3 regions of the Cyanobium sp. ATX 6F1 genome follow, and region 1 is predicted to be linked to each of the others. Evidence: predicted binding sites of a transcription regulator. Region 1 holds the regulator's gene; each other region holds the start of a gene.

Region 1 (6,839 bases):
GATCTGCCGCTCCAGGGGCCACCCCAGGTGACGCTCCAGCAGCAGCTGGGCCACCACGTCATCCCAATCCCGCGGTGGAAGACGCAGGCCTTCCGGCAGCAGGCGCCTCCAGGGGCCGGGAGGTTCCAGTTGCCAGAACCGGTGCCGCGCCGCCAGGGTGCTGCCGCGCTCATCCACCAGGATCACAGGCAGCAGCGGCGACAACCGCGCGCACCAGGCGCCACTGCCGGTGCCGTTGCCGAGCACCAGCGCTGCCAGCGGGTCCTCGGCCTGCCAGTGCTGGATTCGCTGCCAGCACTCCTCTGGTGGCAACACCAGGGCCTCGATCACCCGCCGCCTCGAGCCATCGGTGCGCACCAGACCGCACTTGCTGCGGCCTGGATCCAGGGCCGCCAGGGGGCCGCCATGGGCCCCGTCCGCCGGCGCAGGGGTCATGGGCGGGGAAGGCTGCGCACCGCCGGAGAGGGGCCGTCGATCCAGCGCAGGTCGACGGTGATCGGGTCGGCGATGTCACTGTTGCGGACGGACACGGTTTCCAGGCGAACGGCCAGGCCCGGGGGCCGCTCGCTCAGTTCCTTGCCCAGGCGGTTGAAGCTGGCCACGTCGAACTGCACGCCGTCGGCGAGGGAGCCCTGGCCCTGGGCGCGGGTGAAGGTGGCCGCCATCAGCAGATTCAAGCGACTGCGCACCTGCTCGGGACTGCGCTGGTCAGCCTCGACAACGGTGGTGGCCATCACATCGCCGCGGCGGATCACCTGGCGGTTGGGTCGCACGTCCGGGAAGGCCAGCACTTGCTGTTCGCCGCGCAGCACATTGGCGGCGGAAATGATGCTCACCACCCAGGATCCTGGTTTGGTGATGACACCCTGGAGCCGGGTGATCTCGCTGCGGGGCACCAGCAGGATCTGGCGATTGGCCACCTGGTCCGGCAGCACGCGCTGGTAGGCGACCAGGTTGGCCTGCCGCAGCAGCGCCTTGATCACGAGGGTGGCCTGGGAGGCGTTTTCCAGGTTGATCTTGGCTGTGGCCAACGGCTGGCCGCTGCTGATCACCACGTCCCCCCGGCGCAGATCGATCAACTTCGCTTCAAGCCGTTTCAGTTCCTTGGCGCCCGCCGCGATGCGCTGGTTCACCGTCGCAAGCTCCGCCTCGTTGCGCCGGATGTCCGCGTCCTTGGCCCGGATGTCCTGGCTGAGCAGATTGCGCTGCCGCTCCAGCTGGAGCCGTTGCCGCTGAAGCGGTTGCAGTTCGTTGCGCAGTTTCTGGGCGCGCTGGTCGGCCGTGGCCAGTTGCCCCTGGGCCTGGTGCAGGCCGAGCTCGGCCCGCGCGCTCGCCTGCTGGGCCCGGCGGATCTCCGCCTGGCTGCTGGCCAGATCCCTGCGGCTGTCCCGCAGCTTGCGCTCCAGCTGATCAAGCTGGAACAACCCAGTCCGCAGCCGCTCGCTGACCAGCAGCATCAGCCCCAGGGACACGGCGCTGATCAGGCTGCCGGTGAGCACCGTGATCAGCACCGCCGTGTTGCGGGGACGCAGGTTGAACAAGCTCAGCCGCGCCTTGCCCACGCGGCTGCCGAGGCGGTCACCGAAGGTGGAGAGCACTCCGCCGAGCACCAGCAGAGCCAGGATCAGCAGCCAGCCGGACACGGAACCAAGCGGAGGCTCTCAGTATCCATCCGAATCCAACCCAGCCGAATCGAGCGGGAACGAATCGAGCGGGACAGCGGCGGAGCTGGAGCCGGTGGGCTCAGCTGAACTTCTTGGCCAGGGCCACCGGATCGAACACCGTGATCTTCTTGCGGTCGATCTGCAACAGGCCGGCGTTGCGCAGGTCACCCAGCAGGCGGGTGATCGTGACCCGGGTGGAGCCGATCGCTTCGGCGATCGCCTGGTGGGAGAGGCGCAGGTCAATGGTGATCCCCTCGCTGCCGGGCACGCCGAAATCACGGCAGAGCACCAGCAGGAAGCTCACCAGCCGCGAAGACATGTCCCGGTGGGTGAGGGTTTCGATCATCGTCTCGGTCTGCAGGATCCGCGAGGAGAGGCCCTGGAGCATCAGCAGGCCGACGCTGGCGTCCACCTCGATCGCCCGGCGCACGGAGGTAGCAGGCGCTGTCACCATCTCCACCCGGGTGAAGGCCACAGCGTGATAGAAGCGGTCGGAGCGCTGGCCGGTGAGCAGGGACAGCACCCCGAACAGGCTGTTTTCCCGCAGCAGGGCAACGGTGATCTCCTCGCCCGATTCATAGACCCGTGAGAGGCGAACGGCCCCGCGCCGCAGCAGATAGACGCGCTCGGCGGGGTCACCGGGGAAGAAGATGGTTTTGCTGCGCTCCACCGTTTCCACGCTGCTGCCACTGAGCCCCCGGATCACATCCAGAAGCGTGGGGGTGGGGGCGGATCCAGCCGCGCCTGGGGAGGCCATGCCACTCGTTCCGGAGCTGGGACCGCTGCTATAGCGGCTGAAACCGCGGGTGGCGCCGACCATCAAGGCGGGGAAAGTGGTGAAAAGCTAAAGATCGCCCCTGGCTGCCCCTGTATCAACAGACACCATCGCTCCGCTGGAGGTTTCTGGCTCCTGGGTGCTGGTACGTGCGTTCGCGCTAGGGATGGTGTGCCGTTGCCTTGCCGGTGGGGCCGACACCGCTACATTCAGGGTCCGCCACCCAGGCCCGCCTGCCGCTGCACCCTCAGATTTCAGCTGCCGATCAGGGGCTCAGGCCCTCCAAGTCGCTGGCCACCTCGCTGGCCGCGGCGCCCCAGGCAGAGCGACACCGTGTTCCCCCTTCTGTGCCGATGACCGCCAGCCTGCGCAAACCCGGCCTCGACCACGGTGCCCCCCGTCCCCTGCGCAGCCTGCGGCTCGTGAGCCAGCAGGAAGGTCTGTTGCAGATCCACACGGCTCCGTTCCGCGGCAGCTTCGGCGGAGTGTTCAGCCAGGCGCTGCGCACCGCCGGCCTGGGCAGTCGTGTGCTGATCAGTCAGTTCCTCAAGGGGGGTGTGGAGCAGGGTCTGGGGCACAGCCTCTGGCTCTGCGGCCGCCTTCAGTGGTTGCGCCCCGATGTGCCCGGTTGTCTGGAGATCCCCCCCGCCAGCGAGCAGGAGCGTCAGGCGGTGCAGGAGGTCTGGGCGTTCAGCCGGGAGCAGTTGCTCGCCGGTTCGGTGGAGTTGATGGTGCTCGATGAGCTGGGGCTGGCGGTCGAACTGGGTTACCTGGAGGCCGCCGATGTGAGCGAGACCCTGGAGCGGCGCCCTTCGCATCTCGATGTGATCCTCACCGGGCCGTCGATGCCGCCGCCGCTGATGGCGATGGCCGACCAGGTCACCCAGTTGCGCCGGGGGAGCTGATGCTTAAGTGCGATCGCTGGATCAACGAACAGGCCGCCGCAGGCTTGCTCGAGCCCTTCCAGCCCACGCTGGTGCGCCATCTCGACCCTGAGAACCGGACGGCTCCGGTGCTCAGCTACGGCTGCTCGTCCTACGGCTACGACCTGCGGCTCTCGCCGAAGGAGTTCCTGATCTTCCGCCATGTGCCGGGCACGGTGATGAACCCCAAGCGGTTCAATCCCGCCAACCTCGAACCCGCCGCCCTGCACCAGGACGAGGACGGGTCCTATTTCATCCTGCCGGCCCACTCCTACGGCCTCGGTGTGGCCTTCGAGAAGATGAAGGTGCCGGCGAACATCACCGTGATCTGCCTTGGGAAGAGCACCTATGCCCGCCTCGGGATCATCGTCAACACCACCCCCGCCGAGGCCAGCTGGGAGGGCCACCTCACCCTGGAATTCAGCAATTCGTCCGGCGCCGATTGCCGCATCTACGCCAACGAGGGGATCTGCCAACTGTTGTTCTTCGAGGGGGATCCCTGCGAGACCACCTACAGCGACCGTTCCGGCAAGTACCAACACCAGCCGGAACGGGTGACCCTCGCCAAGGTCTGAGCGCAGTTCGCGCTTCGGGGGCGGTGTCATGGACGGGGTCTGCGCGCTTCATCCTCGCGGCGTTGCCGCTGCTACTGGCCGCCCAAGGTTCAGCCCAGGCCGCCGTGCCGCTCTCGGTGGATTACTCCGTCAGCCGGGTGGGCGCGAAGGTGTTGTCCGTGGTCGATGGCGACAGCTTGATGGTGGCGGTCCAGGGCAGGCGGCTCAAGCTGCGGCTGGCCTGCATCGATGCGCCTGAGCTCGCTCAGCCCCCATGGGGTGTGGCGTCGCGGGCGGCCCTGAGGGCGCTGTTGCCTCCGGGCAGCCCGGTCCTGCTCACGCCTCTGGGCACGGACCGCTACGGCCGAACGGTGGCCAAGCTGCTCAGCGAGCGGGGCAACGTCAACTGGATCCTGGTGCGGCGTGGTCAGGCCCTCGTCTACCGCCAGAAGCTCAGCCGTTGCGATGCGAAGGCCTTTCTCTCAGAGGAACGGCAGGCCCAGCGCCAGGGGCTGGGGGTGTGGGGCCCGCCGCGGCTGCCGATCGCCGCCTGGGAACGCCGCTGGTGCCGCCGACAGGGGGGAGGTTGCTGAGCTAGCTCGGCCATGGCCCGTCTTGGCCCGCTCAGGGTGCCAGCCGCGCCTTGTGCAGCCGATTCTTCTCGTACCAGGCGGCAATCTCCGGGGCCCAGGCCACGAAGTGGGGCCAGAGCAGGTCGCAGAGCTGGCGGATCTCCTCCTGGGCGTCGAGCTTGGCCCGCAGGTCCATGAAGTGCAGGAAGGCCCGCAGGCTGAAGCTCACCACGAAGTGCTGGCGGTAGTCGAAGGGCAGGATGCCGCGGGCGTGCTCCTCGGCGAAGCCCGCGTCAAGCAGGTCGCGGTAGCGCTCGGCGGCGGCGCGGCAGAGCGCCAGATCCTTGGCGCGCTCCTCGGCCGTGTAGGCGTACTTCTTGCCCTGGCGGTCGCTGTAGCTGCCCACGGGCCGCAGGTAGAAGACCTCCTCAAGCTCCAGCTCCCCGTTGGCGGCGCGGCGGATGCGATCGCCGGTGTAACGCATCGACTGCACATCGAAGCTCACACCCACCCGGTGGGTGCGGGCCTGCTGCATCACCGAATGGGGAAACCAGCCGACGTTCAGCACGATCTGCCCGTGTTCCAGGGGGCCGTAGTGGCCGCGTTCGCCCCCCAGCAGCCGCTTGACGCAGATTTCCCCAGCCCGGGTCTCATCGGGCCAGTTGGCTCGGTCGGCCGCCACGAAATCCTCGGAGTAGTCCTGGTGCATGGCGGCGTAGACGCACTGCTGGGGGTTGGGGGTGGCGGCGATCAGCTCGACCCGAAAGCGGTTCATGGCGGGGGAACGGGTGGGCTTGAGCGAAGCACGGGGCCTTTTTAGCGGCAGCAATCAGCCGTGGCTGCGGGGACCGGTAACGGCCGCGGTGGCGCCGCCGCCGGCCAGGGGGCTGGTGCTGCCGACGCCGGCCAGGCGGGGCAGGGGGGTCTGGGCGATCAGGGCACCGGTGAGGGCGTCGAGTTCCCCTCGGCTGCGGGCACCCAGGGAGCGTCCGATCGGTTGACCGTCTCGATCGAAGAGTTCCAGCTGGGGAATGCCGTTGACCTCATAGCGCTCGACCTCGCCCTGCCAGCGAGGGTTGTCGACGTTGAGCAAGACCACATCCAGTTCGCCGTGGTGATGATCTTCGATCGCCTCCATGGCCGGAGCCATCGACCGGCAGGCCTCACACCAGTCGGCATAGAACTCCACCAGGGTGGGCCGTCCGTCGCTCAGGGCCACGGGCAGATCGAGCGACAGGCGGGCCAGGCGCTCCAGGGGTGCTTCCCGGCGCAGACCCCCTTGGAAGACGAACACCACCACCGCCAGCAGGGCGGCGATCAGCGCCAGCAGGATCTGCTCCCGTCGGCCCAGGGAGGCGGTGGCGCCGGTCGCTGGGGAGGGGGAAGGGTCGCCGGACACGGTCAGCGGAAGATGGACAGGACTGCACTCTGGCAGCGCTAGCCTCGTTGCGACGGGTCGAACCGCGTGAAACGCCGCCTCACCCTTCATTTCCCCCGCCAGGCGGTGCACCAGCCGATCACCTATCGGTTGGCGGTCGATTTCGACATCGCCGCGAAGATCCTGCGCGCCCAGGTGGCCCCGAACCAGAGCGGCACCATGGTGGTGGAGCTCTCCGGCGACATCGACGAGCTCGATGCGGCGGAGCTCTGGCTGGAGAGCCTGGGCCTCGGCCTGAACCGGGCCCCCGGGGAGATCCGCGTCGATCCAGCCCGCTGCGTCGACTGCGGCATCTGCTCGAGCGTCTGCCCCAGCGGCGCCCTCAGCAGCCGTGCCCCGAGCTGGCAGCTGCACTTCGACGCCAAAATCTGCCTGGTGTGCGAGCAGTGCATCCCCAGTTGCCCGCTGGAGGCCATTGCTCTGGTGCTGGATCGGCCCGCCGCCGATACGGTGCTGCCTGGAAGCCGAAGGCCCTGAGAGACGACGGCCCTGAGAACGATGCTCCGCTACCTGACCCTGCCGATCCGGGCGCCGATGACGCTGCTGCTGGTGGCGGTCAGCATCTACATGGGGGCCCACTGGATGGCGGCCCATCAGTCCTACCAAGGGAACGGGGCCGAGGAGGCTTGGCTCGCCTACACCGTCTACTGGCCGATTCAGTGCCTGCAGACCCTGGTGGTGGTGATGGTCTGCGCCATGCCGGATCAGCTGTTTCGTCAGCTGTCGCTGTTGATGGCCACCAGCAAGGCGATCACCCTGGTGGTCACTCTGCTGTTGGTGATCACCGGAGGGCTCTACTTGCTCCACCTCAACGTGCTGGCCGATGTGGTGATCCTGGCCTGTTCGGTGCTGCTGGCCCGCCTGGACCTGATCCGGCTCCGCGTGGTGCCACCGCCGTTGCTGGGGGCCCTGG
Region 2 (6,839 bases), on a different contig from region 1:
GCATCGCCGGGTTCAAAGCGCACCGCCGTGCCGGCGGGGATGTCGAGCCGCTGGCCGCGGGCGGCGTCGCGATCGAACACCAGCGCTTCGTTGGCCTCGTGGAAATGGAAATGGGAGCCCACCTGCACGGGCCGATCGCCGCGGTTGGCGACCCCAATGGTGGTCACGGGGCGACCGGCGTTGAGCTCGATCACGCCGGGCTCGGGGATCAGTTCACCGGGAATCATTTCACCAGGAATCAGTGGGCTCATGGGTTCAGGCGCTCAGCGGATGGGGTCATGGAGGGTGACGAGCTTGGTGCCGTCGGGGAAGGTGGCCTCCATCTGCACTTCGCCAATGAGCTCCGGAACGCCTTCCATCACCTGATTGCGCTTGAGCCAGGTGCTGCCATCGCGCATCAGCTCGGCGACGCTGCGGCCGTCACGGGCCCCCTCCAGGATCAGGAAGCTGAGCAGGGCCACCGCCTCCGGGTGGTTGAGCTTGAGGCCGCGGTTCAACCGTCGCTCCGCCAGCAGGGCGGCGGTGACGATCAGGAGCTTGTCCTTCTCCTGGGGGGTCAGGTGCATGGGTGCTGGCGTGCCGGCTGCACTCTGGCAGTGGTTGGGCGTGTGGACGGGTTCAGGGGGAACGGTTGTGACGACTCCTATGAGATCCCCTGGCGTTGTTGCTCCCCCCAGGCGCCCTCGGTCTCCAGCCAGACGGGATCCCCCCGTTGCAGGCGGCCCCCACGGAGCACCGGCAGGCGTTCGCCAGCTTGCCGCTGCCGACATCCAGCAGGGCATGGGCCCGATCGCCAACAGCCCCCGCTCGCTCAGCGCGCCCAGCCGTTGCCGGCTCATGGGGCTTCCCCAGGGGAGGGGAGGTGAGTGAAGGGTGATTCCTGAAACGGCCACACCCGCGGCAGTTCAGGTGGCGGCAGGCCGCGCTCGGCGCGGATGCGTGCCCAGAGGCGCGTGAACCACCAGCGGGCCGCCTGGGTGGAGGGCCCGTGGTAACGGGCCACCAGCCCCTGATCCAATCGTCCGCAGGCCATGGCCCCCTCCAGCCCTTGTCGATCGGCGCGGCATGCCTCCAGCAGCGCCTCGCTCACGGGTTCTGGCGCCGCCCAGACCAGGCTGCCGAACACGGGGGATCCCCCCAGGCCATGGGGGTCCGTGAGGCTCTCGCCCCCCAGTGCCAAGCGGTCCACCAGACTCCAGCTCCCGGCGCGCCGAATCTCCAGGGAGGAACGCCAGCTGCCGGAGCCGAGGGTTTCGCCGTCGGCGCTGCGGCCCAGCCGCACCACCTCCGCCCCCAGCCAGCTGGCCCCGGCCGTCAGCTCCACCCGGCTGTGCTGCTCGAACAGGGCGCCCGCGTAGAGCACCAGCTCCTGGGGGAGCCATTCCAGGTCCGCCCCGGCGGCGAGATCAAACTGCAGTCGCTGCCGGGCCCAGGTGCCTTTGGGTGTGATCCGCGAGCGTCCCACCGTGCCATAGACCTTCTGGGCCGCCACGCTGGTGATCAGGGCCTGGCTTCGGGGGCCCAGCTGGGCCTCGATGGCGAGCTCATCGCCCCCCACGAGGCCGCCGGCGGTGTGCAGCAGCGGCAGTTCGCAGCGACCATCCTGCTGGCGGAAGGCACGTTGGATCTTGAGCGGTGCCGTGGCTCCGCCCTGGTGCACCGTGGCTCCGCCAGGGTCCGCTCGGCTGAAACACAGCTGGGCGCTGGCCCGCCAGGGGGTGGTGGTGCGCTCGGGTGGGCTGACGATCACGCGGGGGGCAAGCGGGGGCTGATGGTGGAATGGCTTAGGCGCCCATCCTGTCGCCTTCCCCGTCGCCAGTGATGAGTCGCTCTCCCCTCGGCCCCTCCGGCTCCTCAGCCACGACGCCCCTGGTGCTGGTGAATCGCCTGGGCGGCCCAGCCGAAGGGCCCGAGGCCGGTTCGGTCCTGCTCCTGCCCCTGAACGCTGACCAACGCACCAGCCTGCGGGGCCACCGCAGGAGCGCCTGCGGGAGGGATCTGCTGCTGCAGTTGCCCCGGGGCGCGGCCCTGGAGCCCGGCGAGCGCTTGGTCCCGGCGGGCGGCAGCCCTGTGGTGCTGGTGGAGGCGGCCCCCGAACCGTTGTTGGTGGTGCGCGCCGCCGATCCCCTGGCGCTGCTGCAGGCGGCTTACCACTTGGGCAACCGCCATGTGCCCCTGGAAGTTCATGCCAATCAGCTGCGGCTGAGGGTCGACAGCGTGCTCGAGGACCTGCTGCGGCAGCGGGGCCTGCTGGTGGAGCGGTTGCAGGCGCCCTTCCTGCCCGAGGGCGGTGCCTATGCCGGGGCTGGGCCCAGCCACCACGATCACAGCCATCAGGGGCCCCACGATCACCACCAGCCGTGAGCCTGTCCCGCCTGCGCCTTTATCAGCTGGTCAGCCCAGCCCTGCCGGTGGGCGCCTTCAGTTATTCGGAGGGGTTGGAGGTGCTGGTGCAGCGCGGTCAGCTGGCCGAGGTCGCCGCCCTGGAGGGCTGGCTGATCGCTGAGCTGGAGCGCGGCCTGGTGGCGATCGAGGCCGCGGCCCTGGGTCCCTTGATGGAGGCCCTGGCCCAGGGGGACCTGCCGGCGGCGGCCGAACTCGACGGTTGGCTGCTGGCCCAGCGGGAGGCGGCGGAGCTGCGGGCCCAGCAGCGTCAAATGGGGCGCTCGCTGCTGCAGTTGCTGAAGGACTTGGGCTGGCCCCTGCCTCCGGCTGGGGCTGGAGCTGCAGCTCCTGGGCTGGGCTGGAGCGCCGCCTGGGCCTGGGCGGGGGTGTGCCTGGAGCTGGAGCCCCTTGAGCTGATCGAGGCCTACCTCCACGGCTGGGTGGCCAATCAGATCAGTGCCGCCGTGCGCCTGGTGCCCCTGGGGGCCACCTCGGGCCAGGCCCTGCAGCTGCGGCTGGGGCCGTTGCTGGAGCGCCGCGCCCGGGAGCTGGTGGGCGCCGACCCCCGCGCCCTCTGGAGCGGCGGGGTCGGGGCGGCCCTGGCCCAGCTGCAGCATGCTGAGCTCTACTCCCGTCTGTTCCGCAGTTAGATGAGCCGCTTGCGCGTGGGGGTGGCCGGGCCCGTGGGTTCCGGCAAGACGGCCCTGGTGGAGGCCCTGTGCCGCTCGCTGCGGGACCGGCTGCAGCTGGCGGTGGTGACCAACGACATCTACACCCAGGAAGACGCCCAGTTCCTCACCCGCGCCGGTGCCCTCGCCCCCGAGCGCATCCGCGGGGTGGAGACGGGCGGCTGCCCCCACACGGCGATCCGTGAGGACTGCTCGATCAATCGGGCGGCGGTGGAGGAGCTGGAGCAGGCCTTCCCCGACCTGGATCTGGTGCTGGTGGAGAGCGGCGGTGACAACCTGGCCGCCAGTTTCAGCCCGGAGCTCGTCGACCGCTGCATCTATGTGATTGATGTGGCCGCCGGCGACAAGATCCCCCGCAAGGGGGGACCGGGCATCACCCGCTCCGATCTGCTGGTGATCAACAAGATCGATCTGGCCCCGATGGTGGGCGCTTCTTTGGAGGTGATGGAGCGGGACACCGAGCGCATGCGCCCGGGTCTGCCGTGGTGCTTCACCAACCTCCGCTCGGGAGAGGGCCTCGATCAGGTGGAGAAGTTTCTGTTGCAACAGCTACCGGATTGAGACTTGTTTGACGTTGGGTCTGTGACAGGCCGCCCATGGGTTGGCCAAACGGTGCGATCCGCTACATGTTTTCCGAGGTACCCGTCGATACGTTGCCCTTTCCGCTAGTTGGCGGACCACACCCAGGAGTTTTGTTCAATGAAGCCCACCTCGACGCAGAAGACGGCCTTTCGTCTGCTGGGCGGCGCCACCGCTCTGGCCACGTCCTTTTCCCTCGTGGCCTGTGGGGGCGGTGGCGGCGACAAGATGGCCTCCGGAGACGGCGGCGGCGGTTTCGACGGTGAAGTGAAGGTCGGGATCCTTCACTCCCGCTCCGGCACCATGGCTATCTCCGAGAACACGGTGGCCGAAGCCGAGCTGATGGCGATCGAGGAGATCAACAAATCCGGTGGTGTCAATGTTGCTGGCAAGAAGCTGAAGATCGTTCCGGTCGAGGAAGACGGCGCTTCCGACTGGCCCACCTTCGCCGAGAAAGCCAAGAAACTCATTGATCAGGACAAGGTCGACGTGGTGTTCGGAGGCTGGACCTCCGCCAGCCGCAAGGCGATGCTGCCGGTGTTCGAGGCCAAGGATCACTTCCTCTTCTACCCAATCCAGTACGAAGGTCAGGAGTGCTCCAAGAACATCTTCTACAGCGGGGCTACGCCCAATCAGCAGGCCGAGCCGGCTGTGTCTTGGCTGCTGAAGAACAAGGGCAAAGACTTCTTCCTGGTGGGCTCCGATTACGTGTACCCACGTACGGCCAACACGATCATGAAGGAACAGCTCAAGGCAGAAGGCGGCAAGCTGGTGGGTGAGGACTACCTTCCCCTTGGAAACACTGAGGTGGCGCCGATCATTGCCAAGATCAAGCAGGCCCTGCCCAAGGGTGGTGTGATCGTCAACACCCTGAACGGTGACAGCAATGTTGCTTTCTTCAAGCAGATGAAGGCTGCCGGCATCACCCCGGCCAACGGTTACGCGATCATGAGCTTCTCGATCGCGGAAGAGGAAGTGGCCGCCATCGGGCCTGAGTACCTTGAAGGTACCTATGCCGCCTGGAACTTCTTCCAAAGCCTTGATACCCCGGCTTCCAAGAAGTTCACCGCTGACTTCAAGGCGAAGTATGGCGAGAAGCGGGTCACCAACGACCCGGCTGAGTCGGCTTACAACATGGTCTACCTCTGGGCCAAGGGTGCCGAGAAGGCCGGCAGCACCGATAACGCCAAGGTGCGTGAGGCCTTGATCGGAGTGAAGTTCGATGCCCCTCAGGGTCCGATCGAAGTTCAACCCAACCATCACACCACTGAACTGGTGATGATCGGCGAGGTCCAGAAGGATGGGATGTTCAAGATCATCGAGAACAAGGGCATCCTCAAGCCCATTGCCTGGAACCAGTTTGTGCCTGAAACCAAGGGCTACACCTGCGACTGGACCCAGAAGCGTCCTGACGCCGGCAAGTTCAAGATGTGATCGCCGTCAGGCCATCGACCTCAGAGGGGGGAGGAATCTCCCCTCTTTTCGTGCCTGGCTTTCTGGGCTGACCGTTCACCTTGCCCGGTTCCGCCGGGACGCCATGGATCTTCTCTACGAAACACTGTTCAACGGCCTGGCCATCGGCTCGGTGCTGGTGCTCGCCGCACTCGGACTGGCCGTGGTCTTCGGGCTGATGGGCGTCATCAACATGGCCCATGGCGAGTTGATGATGATCGGGGCCTACACCACCTATGTGGTGCAGAACATCTTCAAGGCCGCCGTGCCGGAAGCGCTGTTCCCGATTTACATCTTGATTGCCATTCCGATCGCCTTCCTGGTCAGTGGTCTGGCCGGTCTGCTGCTGGAGAAGACCGTGATCCGCAGGCTCTACGGGCGGCCCCTGGAAACCCTGCTGGCCACCTGGGGGGTGAGCCTGATCCTGCAGCAGTTTGTGCGCTCGGTCTCGAGTGCCTTCGCCATCGGCCTGGTGCTGGCGGTGGCCCTCGGTCTGCTGCTGCCTCGCCTCACCCCCAAGGCCTGGTGGCAACAGCGCTGGACCCCGATCCTCGCCGTGGGCAACTGGCTCGTCGCCGGCCTGGTGGGGATCGCCGTGGCCGCCGTCCTCGGACAGCAGCGGGCCCTTGATGAACCCTGGTTCAGCGCCCGCAACCTCGATGTCACCGCGCCCAGCTGGCTGCGCGGTTCCATCGACGTGGGGGCCGTGAACATGCCGACTGCGCGCCTGTTCATCATCGCCCTCACCATCGCCGCCCTGGTGGCGGTCACCTGGTTCCTGCAGAAGAGCGTCTGGGGCATCCGCATCCGCTCGGTCACCCAGAACCGGCCGATGAGCGATTGCCTCGGCATCCCCACCCAGAAGGTGGATGCGCTCACCTTCCTGGTCGGCTCCGGTCTGGCCGGTGTGGCTGGTGTCGCCGTCACCCTGCTGGGATCGGTGGGCCCCAACCTCGGAGGCAATTACATCGTCGACTGCTTCATGGTCGTGGTGCTCGGAGGGGTGGGCAAGCTCATGGGCACGGTGGTGGCGGCCCTCGCCATCGGTGTGCTGAGTTATGTGGTCGGTTCCGGTTCGTTGCTTCTGGTCTGGCCTGCCATGCCCGGCGGCCTCAACGAGCTGATCACCTTCTTCGCCACCACCTCGATGGCCAAGGTGCTCGTGTTTGCGATCATCGTGGTCTTCCTGCAGTTCCGCCCGGCGGGGATCTTCCCGCCCAAGGGCCGCATGGTGGAGGCCTGAGCCATGGCGCCCACCGCTGCTCCCCTCTGGCGTCGCCTGTTGCCCTGGGTGCTGATCGTGGCCGCGGCCCTGATCCTGCCGGTGCTACTGCCCCCCTTCCGGCTCAACCTGCTCGGTCGGTTTCTCTCGCTGGGCATCGTCGCCCTGGGCATTGATCTGATCTGGGGCTTCACCGGCCTGCTCAGCCTCGGCCAGGGGATCTTCTTCGCCATCGGTGGTTATGCCATCGGCATGTACCTGCAGCTCGACAGCCTCGAGCCCGGCCAGTTGCCGGAGTTCTTCGGCCTCTACGGCGTCAAGGAGCTGCCGACCTTCTGGCAGCCCTTCACCTCGCCGGTGTTCACGTTTCTGGCGATCTGGGTGATCCCTGCCCTGGTGGCTGGCCTGCTCGGCTTTCTGGTGTTCCGCAACCGGATCAAGGGGGTCTACTTCTCGATCCTCACCCAGGCGGCCCTGCTGGTCTTCTTCAACTTTTTCAACGGCCAACAGAA
Region 3 (6,839 bases), on a different contig from region 1:
AGCCGACCTCGAGACCCTGCTCAGTGACCTGCGCAACCTCATCGGTGCCGGCCACCCGATTCTTCAGGCGGCCGCCGAGCATCTGTTCAGCGCCGGAGGCAAGCGCATCCGCCCGGGCATCGTGCTGCTGCTCTCCCGCGCCCTGGCACCCGATGGGGAGCTGAGCCCGCGCCACCGGCGCCTGGCCGAGATCACCGAGATGATCCACACGGCCTCCCTGGTCCACGACGATGTCGTGGATGAGGCCTCCACCCGTCGGGGTGTGGCCACGGTTCACAGTCGTTTCAATCACCGGGTGGCGGTTCTGGCGGGCGACTTTCTGTTCGCCCAGGCCAGTTGGCACCTCGCCAACCTCGACGATCTCGAGGTGGTCAAGCTGCTTTCGCGGGTGATCATGGATCTCGCCGATGGCGAAGTGCGCCAGGGCCTCTACCGCTACGACACGGGTCAGAGCTTCGCCACCTACCTCGACAAGAGCTACTGCAAGACCGCCTCACTGATCGCCAACAGCGCCCGGGCCGCCGGTGTGCTCAGCGGACTTCCCGCCGACCAGCTCGACGATCTTTACCGTTTCGGCCGCCAGCTGGGTCTTGCCTTCCAGGTGGTCGACGACATCCTCGATTTCACAGGCAGTGACCAGCAGCTGGGCAAGCCGGCCGCCAGCGATCTGGCCACCGGCTACCTCACGGCTCCGGTGCTCTATGCCCTCGAAGAGCGGCCCTCCCTGGCGGGCCTGATCGAACGGGAGCTCTGTGAGCCCGGCGATCTGGAGCAAGCCCTCGAGCTGGTGCGCGGCTCCGGTGCCATCCAGCGCTCAAGGGCTCTGGCTGAAGAATTCGCCCGTGAGGCCGCCGGCACCCTGGCCTGGCTGGCTCCCTCTGAATCCCGCAGCGCCCTGCTGGCCCTGCCTGATTTCGTGCTCAGCCGCCTGTATTGAGCTCCTGAATCAGTGGTCCATCGCCTCTGAATCCCTGCTCGGTCGCTGCTGAGATCTCGCGCTTTGGGGTGGAGGCCATGAAAATGCCCCCGCCTGGGCGGGGGCGCAGTTGAAGGGCTTGATGACCAACGGCGGTCAGTAGGCCATCGGGTCGTAGGCCTCTTCACCGTGCAGCACGTAGTCGACACCACGATCCTCCTCTTCGGGAGTAATCCGGAGCGGCATGATCGCTCCAAGGATCAAGAGAATCACAGCCGTTCCGATACCCACGAATCCGTAGGTGATGAGTACAGCTTTGAGCTGAACCACAAACAGCCCCAGGTTGCCGCCGGCTGCCATGACTTCGGCAGATTTGGGGAAGTAGTCCGCCGGAACGAGGGCCGAGACGGCGAACACCCCCGTCAGCAAGGCACCGATGGTTCCGCCCACGCCGTGGACCATGAAGGTGTCCAGCGAATCATCGAACTTGATCGCCATCTTCACCCTCACGGCGATCAGGCAGGCCGTAGCCGTGAGAGCACCGATGATGATCGAGTGCCCCATGTAGACGAAGCCAGCGGCGGGAGTGATCCCCACCAGGCCCGCCACAGCTCCGGTGGCCGCACCCACGGCTGTGGGCTTGCCATCGAGGAACCATTCCAGCAGGCACCAGGTGAGCAGGGCCGCCGAAGCCGCGGTGGTGGTGGTGAGGAAGGGGTAACCGGCCGTCTTGGAGGCGAACATGCTGGCCCCGTTGAAGCCGAACCAGCCGAACCAGAGCAGGCCTGCACCCAGAAGAATGAAGGGCACGTTGTGGGGTGGGCTCTTCTGCTCGGGCCAGTTGGTGCGCTTGCCGATGATCGCGGCCGCAACGAGGGCGGACACACCGGAGGCGATGTGCACGACCGTGCCGCCGGCGAAATCGATCGCACCGATGCCAAAGCAGCCGAGGAAGCCGCCTCCCCAGACCATCTTGGCCATGGGGGAGTAAATCAACAGGCTCCAGAACAGGCAGAACCAGAACCAGGCCTTGAAACTGATGCGCTCCACCAGAGCGCCACTGATCAGAGCCGGGGTGATGATCGCGAACATGCCCTGGAACAGGGCGAAACTGGTGGCGCTGATGGCGAAACCATCGGCCAGGGGAGCATCTCCGAGGGGACCACCCACCCCATTGAGCATGAAAAACTCGAGGCCACCGATGAAGGGACTCCCGAATCCGACTCCGAAGGCGAGGCTGTAGCCGATCACCACCCAGAGCACCCCGATGAGACCCATCAGGAAGAAGCTCATCATCATGCAGTTCAGAACGTTCTTGGCCCGGGTGAAGCCCCCGTAGAAGAACGCCAGCCCCGGGGTCATCAGCAGCACGAGGGCCGAGCCGACCAACATCAGCAGGTTGTCGGCCCCATCGGTGGGGACTTTGGTGAGCGCTGCCTTGGCGGCGCCGGCCATCAGTGGCATCACCAGGGCACCGGCGGCCAGGAGGACCACGGCGAACCGGCGCAGGTGAGGGTTCTCCACTCCCGCCATGAATCTGAGGCGGAAGCTGTCAAATGTTTCGAGAGCAGAGGGGCCGGCCGTGAGGGCGGCGCTCCAGTTGGAAAAGGGTTGGGTCCTTCGCATCATCAACGCCCCTTTGCAGGAACTGATCGATAAACGGGCTTGGTCAGAGTCCGGCGATCGCGGCACTGGGCTTGTAGCCAAAGGCACAGATCGTTAAATCCGTGCGCCAATGGGAGGCATTTAGGGGGCATATGAGGCTCTCGGGGGTCGTTCCGCGGCAGAGGTCTCGGCGGGGTTGCTCACCAGCCGGGTGAGTGGTGCCTCTTGGTCATGCTTTAGGAACTAGGGCCGCTGGATGGTGAGCGAGCGATTGGAATGACTTGGACGAGGTTCCCTGCGCTCAGCAAATGCTGCTGGATTGGGTGATCGTGAGTCTCCATACGTTCAGGGGGGATTGAACGTGCGGCCCAGGCCAGCCTCCTCTGCCTACATTCAGCGGTGGGGGAGCGCCTAGGCCAGCTCCACCTCCCGAAGACTGCGAATCAAGCGCACCCCCGCAGGAAAGGCCCCCTCATCAAGATCCCCGGCGAGCACATGCACCTGGCAGCCGGCCTCATGGGCAGCGCGGGCCCCGGCCGGAGAATCCTCGAAGGCCCAGCAATCGCCCGCCGGCACCCCCAGGCGCCGGGCCGCAAGCAGATAACCATCCGGAGCGGGCTTGCCCTGCCCAAGTTCAGGGTCGTCCCCGTGCACCCGCAGCTCGATCAGCCCCAGCCAGGGGTGGGGAGCGGCCTTGCGCGCCACCGCCTCACGGCTGCTGCTGGTGACCAGGGCCATGGGGATGGCCAGCTCCCGGCAGCGGGCGAGCAGTTCCGCCGCGCCATCGATCGCACTGGCCTGGGGCAGCAACTGCCTGGCGATCGGCTGTTGCACGGCCAACAGCTCCTCCGGCGTGGGGGACGGAGCTTCGCCCGCCTTGATCCAGCGGCGCACCTGGCGGGCGTTGTCATCGCGCCGGCGACCCCGCAGGGCCAGCAGCTGTTCGTGGGCCAGCTCCACGCCGAAATGGCGGGCCGCCTCCCGCCAGGCGCGGCCATGCAGGGGCTCGGTGTCCAGCAGGAGACCGTCGAGGTCAAACAGACAGGCGGCGGGCCGGCTCATCGGGCCATCCTCCCAGCCCACCTCCTGGCCTTGAGGCCGCAACCTTCAACATCCGTCTCCCCCCTGGGCGCCCGGGACGGTCGCTGGCTTGAATGGGCGATCGGTGCAGCAGATGGATGAGCGAGGCCACGATCGAATCGGTGCTCCAGGAGCAACGGGTGTTCGCCCCCCCCGCGGAGCTCGCGGCCACAGCCCAGATCGGCAGCCTCGCGGCCTACCAGGAACTGGTGGCCCGGGTGGAGGCCGACCCCGACGCCTTCTGGGGCGAGCAGGCCCGCACGCAGCTGCACTGGTTCACACCCTTTGAGCAGGTGCTCGATTGGAGCCACCCGCCCTTCGCCCGTTGGTTCGAGGGCGGTACCACCAACGTTTCCTACAACTGCCTCGATCGCCATCTCGATGGCCCCCGCGCCGACAAGACGGCGCTGATCTGGGAGGGGGAGCCGGGGGACGTGCGCACCTTCACTTACCGCCAGCTCCATGCGGAGGTGAGCAAGGCCGCCAATGCCCTGCGCTCCCTGGGCATCGGCAAGGGCGACCTGGTGGCGCTCTACATGCCGATGGTGCCCGAGGCGGCGATCGCCATGCTGGCCTGCGCCCGCATCGGCGCCCCCCACTCGGTGGTGTTCGGGGGGTATTCCGCTGAGGCCCTGCGGGACCGGCTGATCGATGGTTCGGCCAAGGCGGTGATCACCGCCGATGGCGGCTTCCGCAAAGACAAGCCCGTGGCGCTCAAGCCGGCGGTGGATCAGGCCCTCGCTGAGGGTTGCCCATCGGTGGAGCATGTGCTGGTGGTGCGCCGCACGGGCCAAGAGGTGGGCTTCACCAGCGGCCGGGACCACTGGTGGCATGAGCTGGTGGAACCCCAGAGCCCCGAGGCGCCCGCCGAGCCGATGGCCAGCGAGGACCGCCTGTTCGTGCTCTACACCTCCGGCTCCACCGGCAAGCCCAAGGGAGTGGTGCACACCACCGCCGGCTACAACCTCTGGGCCCAGCTCACCTTCCAGTGGATCTTCGATCTGCGCGAGGACGACATCCACTGGTGCACCGCCGATGTGGGCTGGATCACCGGCCACAGCTACATCGTCTACGGCCCGCTCTCGAACGGCGCCACCACGGTGATGTACGAGGGAGCCCCGCGCCCCAGCAAGCCCGGGGCCTTCTGGGAGGTGATCGAGAAGCACAAGGTCACGATCTTCTACACCGCGCCCACGGCGATCCGGGCGTTCATGAAGAACGGCCGGGAGGTGCCCGACCAGTACGACATGGGCTCCCTGCGCATCCTCGGCACGGTGGGAGAGCCGATCAACCCCGAGGCCTGGATGTGGTACCGGGAGGTGATCGGCCACAACCGCTGCCCGGTGGTGGACACCTGGTGGCAGACCGAAACCGGCGGCGTGATGATCAGCCCCCTGCCCGGGGCCACCCCCACCAAACCCGGATCCGCCACCCTTCCCCTGCCCGGCATCTCCGCCGACGTGGTGGACATCAGCGGCAACAGCGTGGGGGTCGATGAAGGGGGCTACCTGGCGGTGCGGCGCCCCTGGCCCGGAATGATGCGCACCGTGCACGGCGATCCCGACCGCTTCCGCCGCAGCTACTGGGAGCACATCCGCCCGGCCGATGGCAGCTGGCTTTACTTCGCCGGCGATGGCTCCCGCCGCGATGCCGACGGCTACTACTGGGTGATGGGCCGGGTCGACGACGTGATCAACGTCTCAGGCCATCGGCTGGGCACGATGGAGATCGAATCGGCCCTGGTGAGCCACCCCGCCGTGGCCGAAGCGGCCGTGGTGGGCCGCCCCGATGAGCTCAAGGGCGAAGGGATCGTGGCTTTCATCAGCCTGGAAACCGGCCGTGTGGGCGATGGGGCCCTGGCTGCCGAGCTCAAGAAGCACGTGGGCAAAGAAATCGGCCCGATTGCCCGCCCCGATGAGATCCGCTTCTCCGATGCCCTGCCCAAGACCCGCAGCGGCAAGATCATGCGCCGCATCCTGCGCTCCCTGGCGGCGGGCGAAGAAGTGAGCGGCGACACCAGCACCCTGGAGGACCGCAGCGTGCTGGATTCCTTGCGGGTCTGAGCGGGCCCGGCTTTTCCCTCCAGGCCCCCGCGCCCTCAGCCGGCCACGGCCCCCACCGAGGCCTGCACCAGCAGCACGATCAGCCAGATCGGGCCAATCAGTGGAATCAGGGAGATGAAGATCCAGGCCCAGTGCTTGCCGGCGTCCCGCAGACGACGGACCGTCAGGGGGATCGAGGGGACGATCACGGCGATGGAATAGAGGGTGTAGAGCGCCGCGAGCTGGCTGACCGCGTTGGTCGCGATGGCGAGGACCAACGACACGATGAAATTCGCGAGGACGAACCACCAGAAGTCGCCTCGGGTGGAGCGGCCCTCATATTCGAACGAACGTTGCCAGCCGGAAACGAAGGCATCAACGGGTTGGGCCATGGAACCTTCAGCAAGACAGGTGAATCCCGTACACCCTGTGGCGCGAACCCAAGGCTGTCAATCGATCTCGGCTGATTCGTTGGATTCGTTGCGAGGTTTGGATACTTCGGGTTCCTGCCACCAACGCATCAGCCGTTCGCAGAGTTGCCGCATCTGGCGTACACGTTCCGGATCATCGGCCCAGCTGCCCAGCAGGTTCTGGCGCACACCGGCGCTGGCGGGGGTGAGGTGGTCGCCCGGTAGATCGAGCACCCGGGAGTTGTCGTTCGGCCGCCGTCGCAACACGCTCAGCAGCTCCTCGCTCTGGTCGATGGCATCACGGCTGAAGCGCACCAGCAGGTTGCGGCGCTGGCCGTAGCCGCTGGCAATCAGCCGCAGGGTTTCGTTCGGCGAAGGGCTGAACTCGCTGCTCAGTCCCAGCCGCGGGGCCAACTCTCCGAGCAGCGGAATCGAGCTGGCGGCGGCGAAGTTGTTGAAGCTCAGGGCCACCAGGCCGGCGCAGTTGCGGCCGCCATCGGGGGCGAGCAGGTGCAGCTTGCAGCCCAGGCTGTGGCCGATGCGCAGGGGCGCCAGCCCTGAACGGGGCGGCCGCCTCTCCCTGGCCTGGCGGAAGGCACGCCAGGCCTCATTCGCCTGGGCCTGGTGATCAAAGCCGGGCACATAACCCCAGGCCCGCACCTGGGCCCCCTGGCGGACGAGGGCCTCCAGCAGGCGCCGGTAGCTGAGCTGGGGTGTGAGCGCCAGGCCGGTGCCGCCGATGAACTCCACCAGCCCGATCGGCTCCCGCGGAGTGAGGCACCACAG

What was found. The regulator NtcA, encoded in region 1, controls nitrogen genes in cyanobacteria. The targets are predictions, from matches to a motif close to GTANCNNNNGNTAC.
Region 2: the regulator NtcA is predicted to act here: its motif matches at 3,713-3,726, upstream of urtA (urea ABC transporter substrate-binding protein).
Region 3: the regulator NtcA is predicted to act here: its motif matches at 2,616-2,629, upstream of KBZ13_RS06920 (ammonium transporter).

Annotation. Positions count from the first base shown of each region.
Region 1 covers NZ_JAGQCS010000005.1:28,790-35,628, reverse strand. The annotation lists gene KBZ13_RS08745 (RuvX/YqgF family protein) at 1-435, opposite strand, end outside; gene KBZ13_RS08740 (DUF3084 domain-containing protein) at 432-1,643, opposite strand; gene ntcA (global nitrogen regulator NtcA) at 1,744-2,484, opposite strand; gene KBZ13_RS08730 (cob(I)yrinic acid a,c-diamide adenosyltransferase) at 2,793-3,344, shown strand; gene dcd (dCTP deaminase) at 3,344-3,937, shown strand; gene KBZ13_RS08720 (thermonuclease family protein) at 4,000-4,509, shown strand; gene thyX (FAD-dependent thymidylate synthase) at 4,541-5,263, opposite strand; gene KBZ13_RS08710 (thioredoxin domain-containing protein) at 5,318-5,887, opposite strand; gene KBZ13_RS08705 (NIL domain-containing protein) at 5,954-6,403, shown strand; gene KBZ13_RS08700 (hypothetical protein) at 6,425-6,839, shown strand, end outside.
Region 2 covers NZ_JAGQCS010000012.1:27,507-34,345, reverse strand. The annotation lists gene KBZ13_RS14405 (urease subunit beta) at 1-227, opposite strand, end outside; gene KBZ13_RS14400 (urease subunit gamma) at 264-566, opposite strand; gene KBZ13_RS14395 (urease accessory protein UreD) at 836-1,750, opposite strand; gene ureE (urease accessory protein UreE) at 1,822-2,364, shown strand; gene KBZ13_RS14385 (urease accessory protein UreF) at 2,367-3,035, shown strand; gene ureG (urease accessory protein UreG) at 3,036-3,635, shown strand; gene urtA (urea ABC transporter substrate-binding protein) at 3,774-5,087, shown strand; gene KBZ13_RS14370 (ABC transporter permease) at 5,191-6,348, shown strand; gene urtC (urea ABC transporter permease subunit UrtC) at 6,352-6,839, shown strand, end outside.
Region 3 covers NZ_JAGQCS010000003.1:345,738-352,576, reverse strand. The annotation lists gene sds (solanesyl diphosphate synthase) at 1-937, shown strand, start outside; gene KBZ13_RS06920 (ammonium transporter) at 1,073-2,449, opposite strand; gene KBZ13_RS06915 (HAD family hydrolase) at 2,933-3,583, opposite strand; gene acs (acetate--CoA ligase) at 3,700-5,664, shown strand; gene KBZ13_RS06905 (DUF805 domain-containing protein) at 5,700-6,035, opposite strand; gene KBZ13_RS06900 (DUF1350 family protein) at 6,093-6,839, opposite strand, start outside.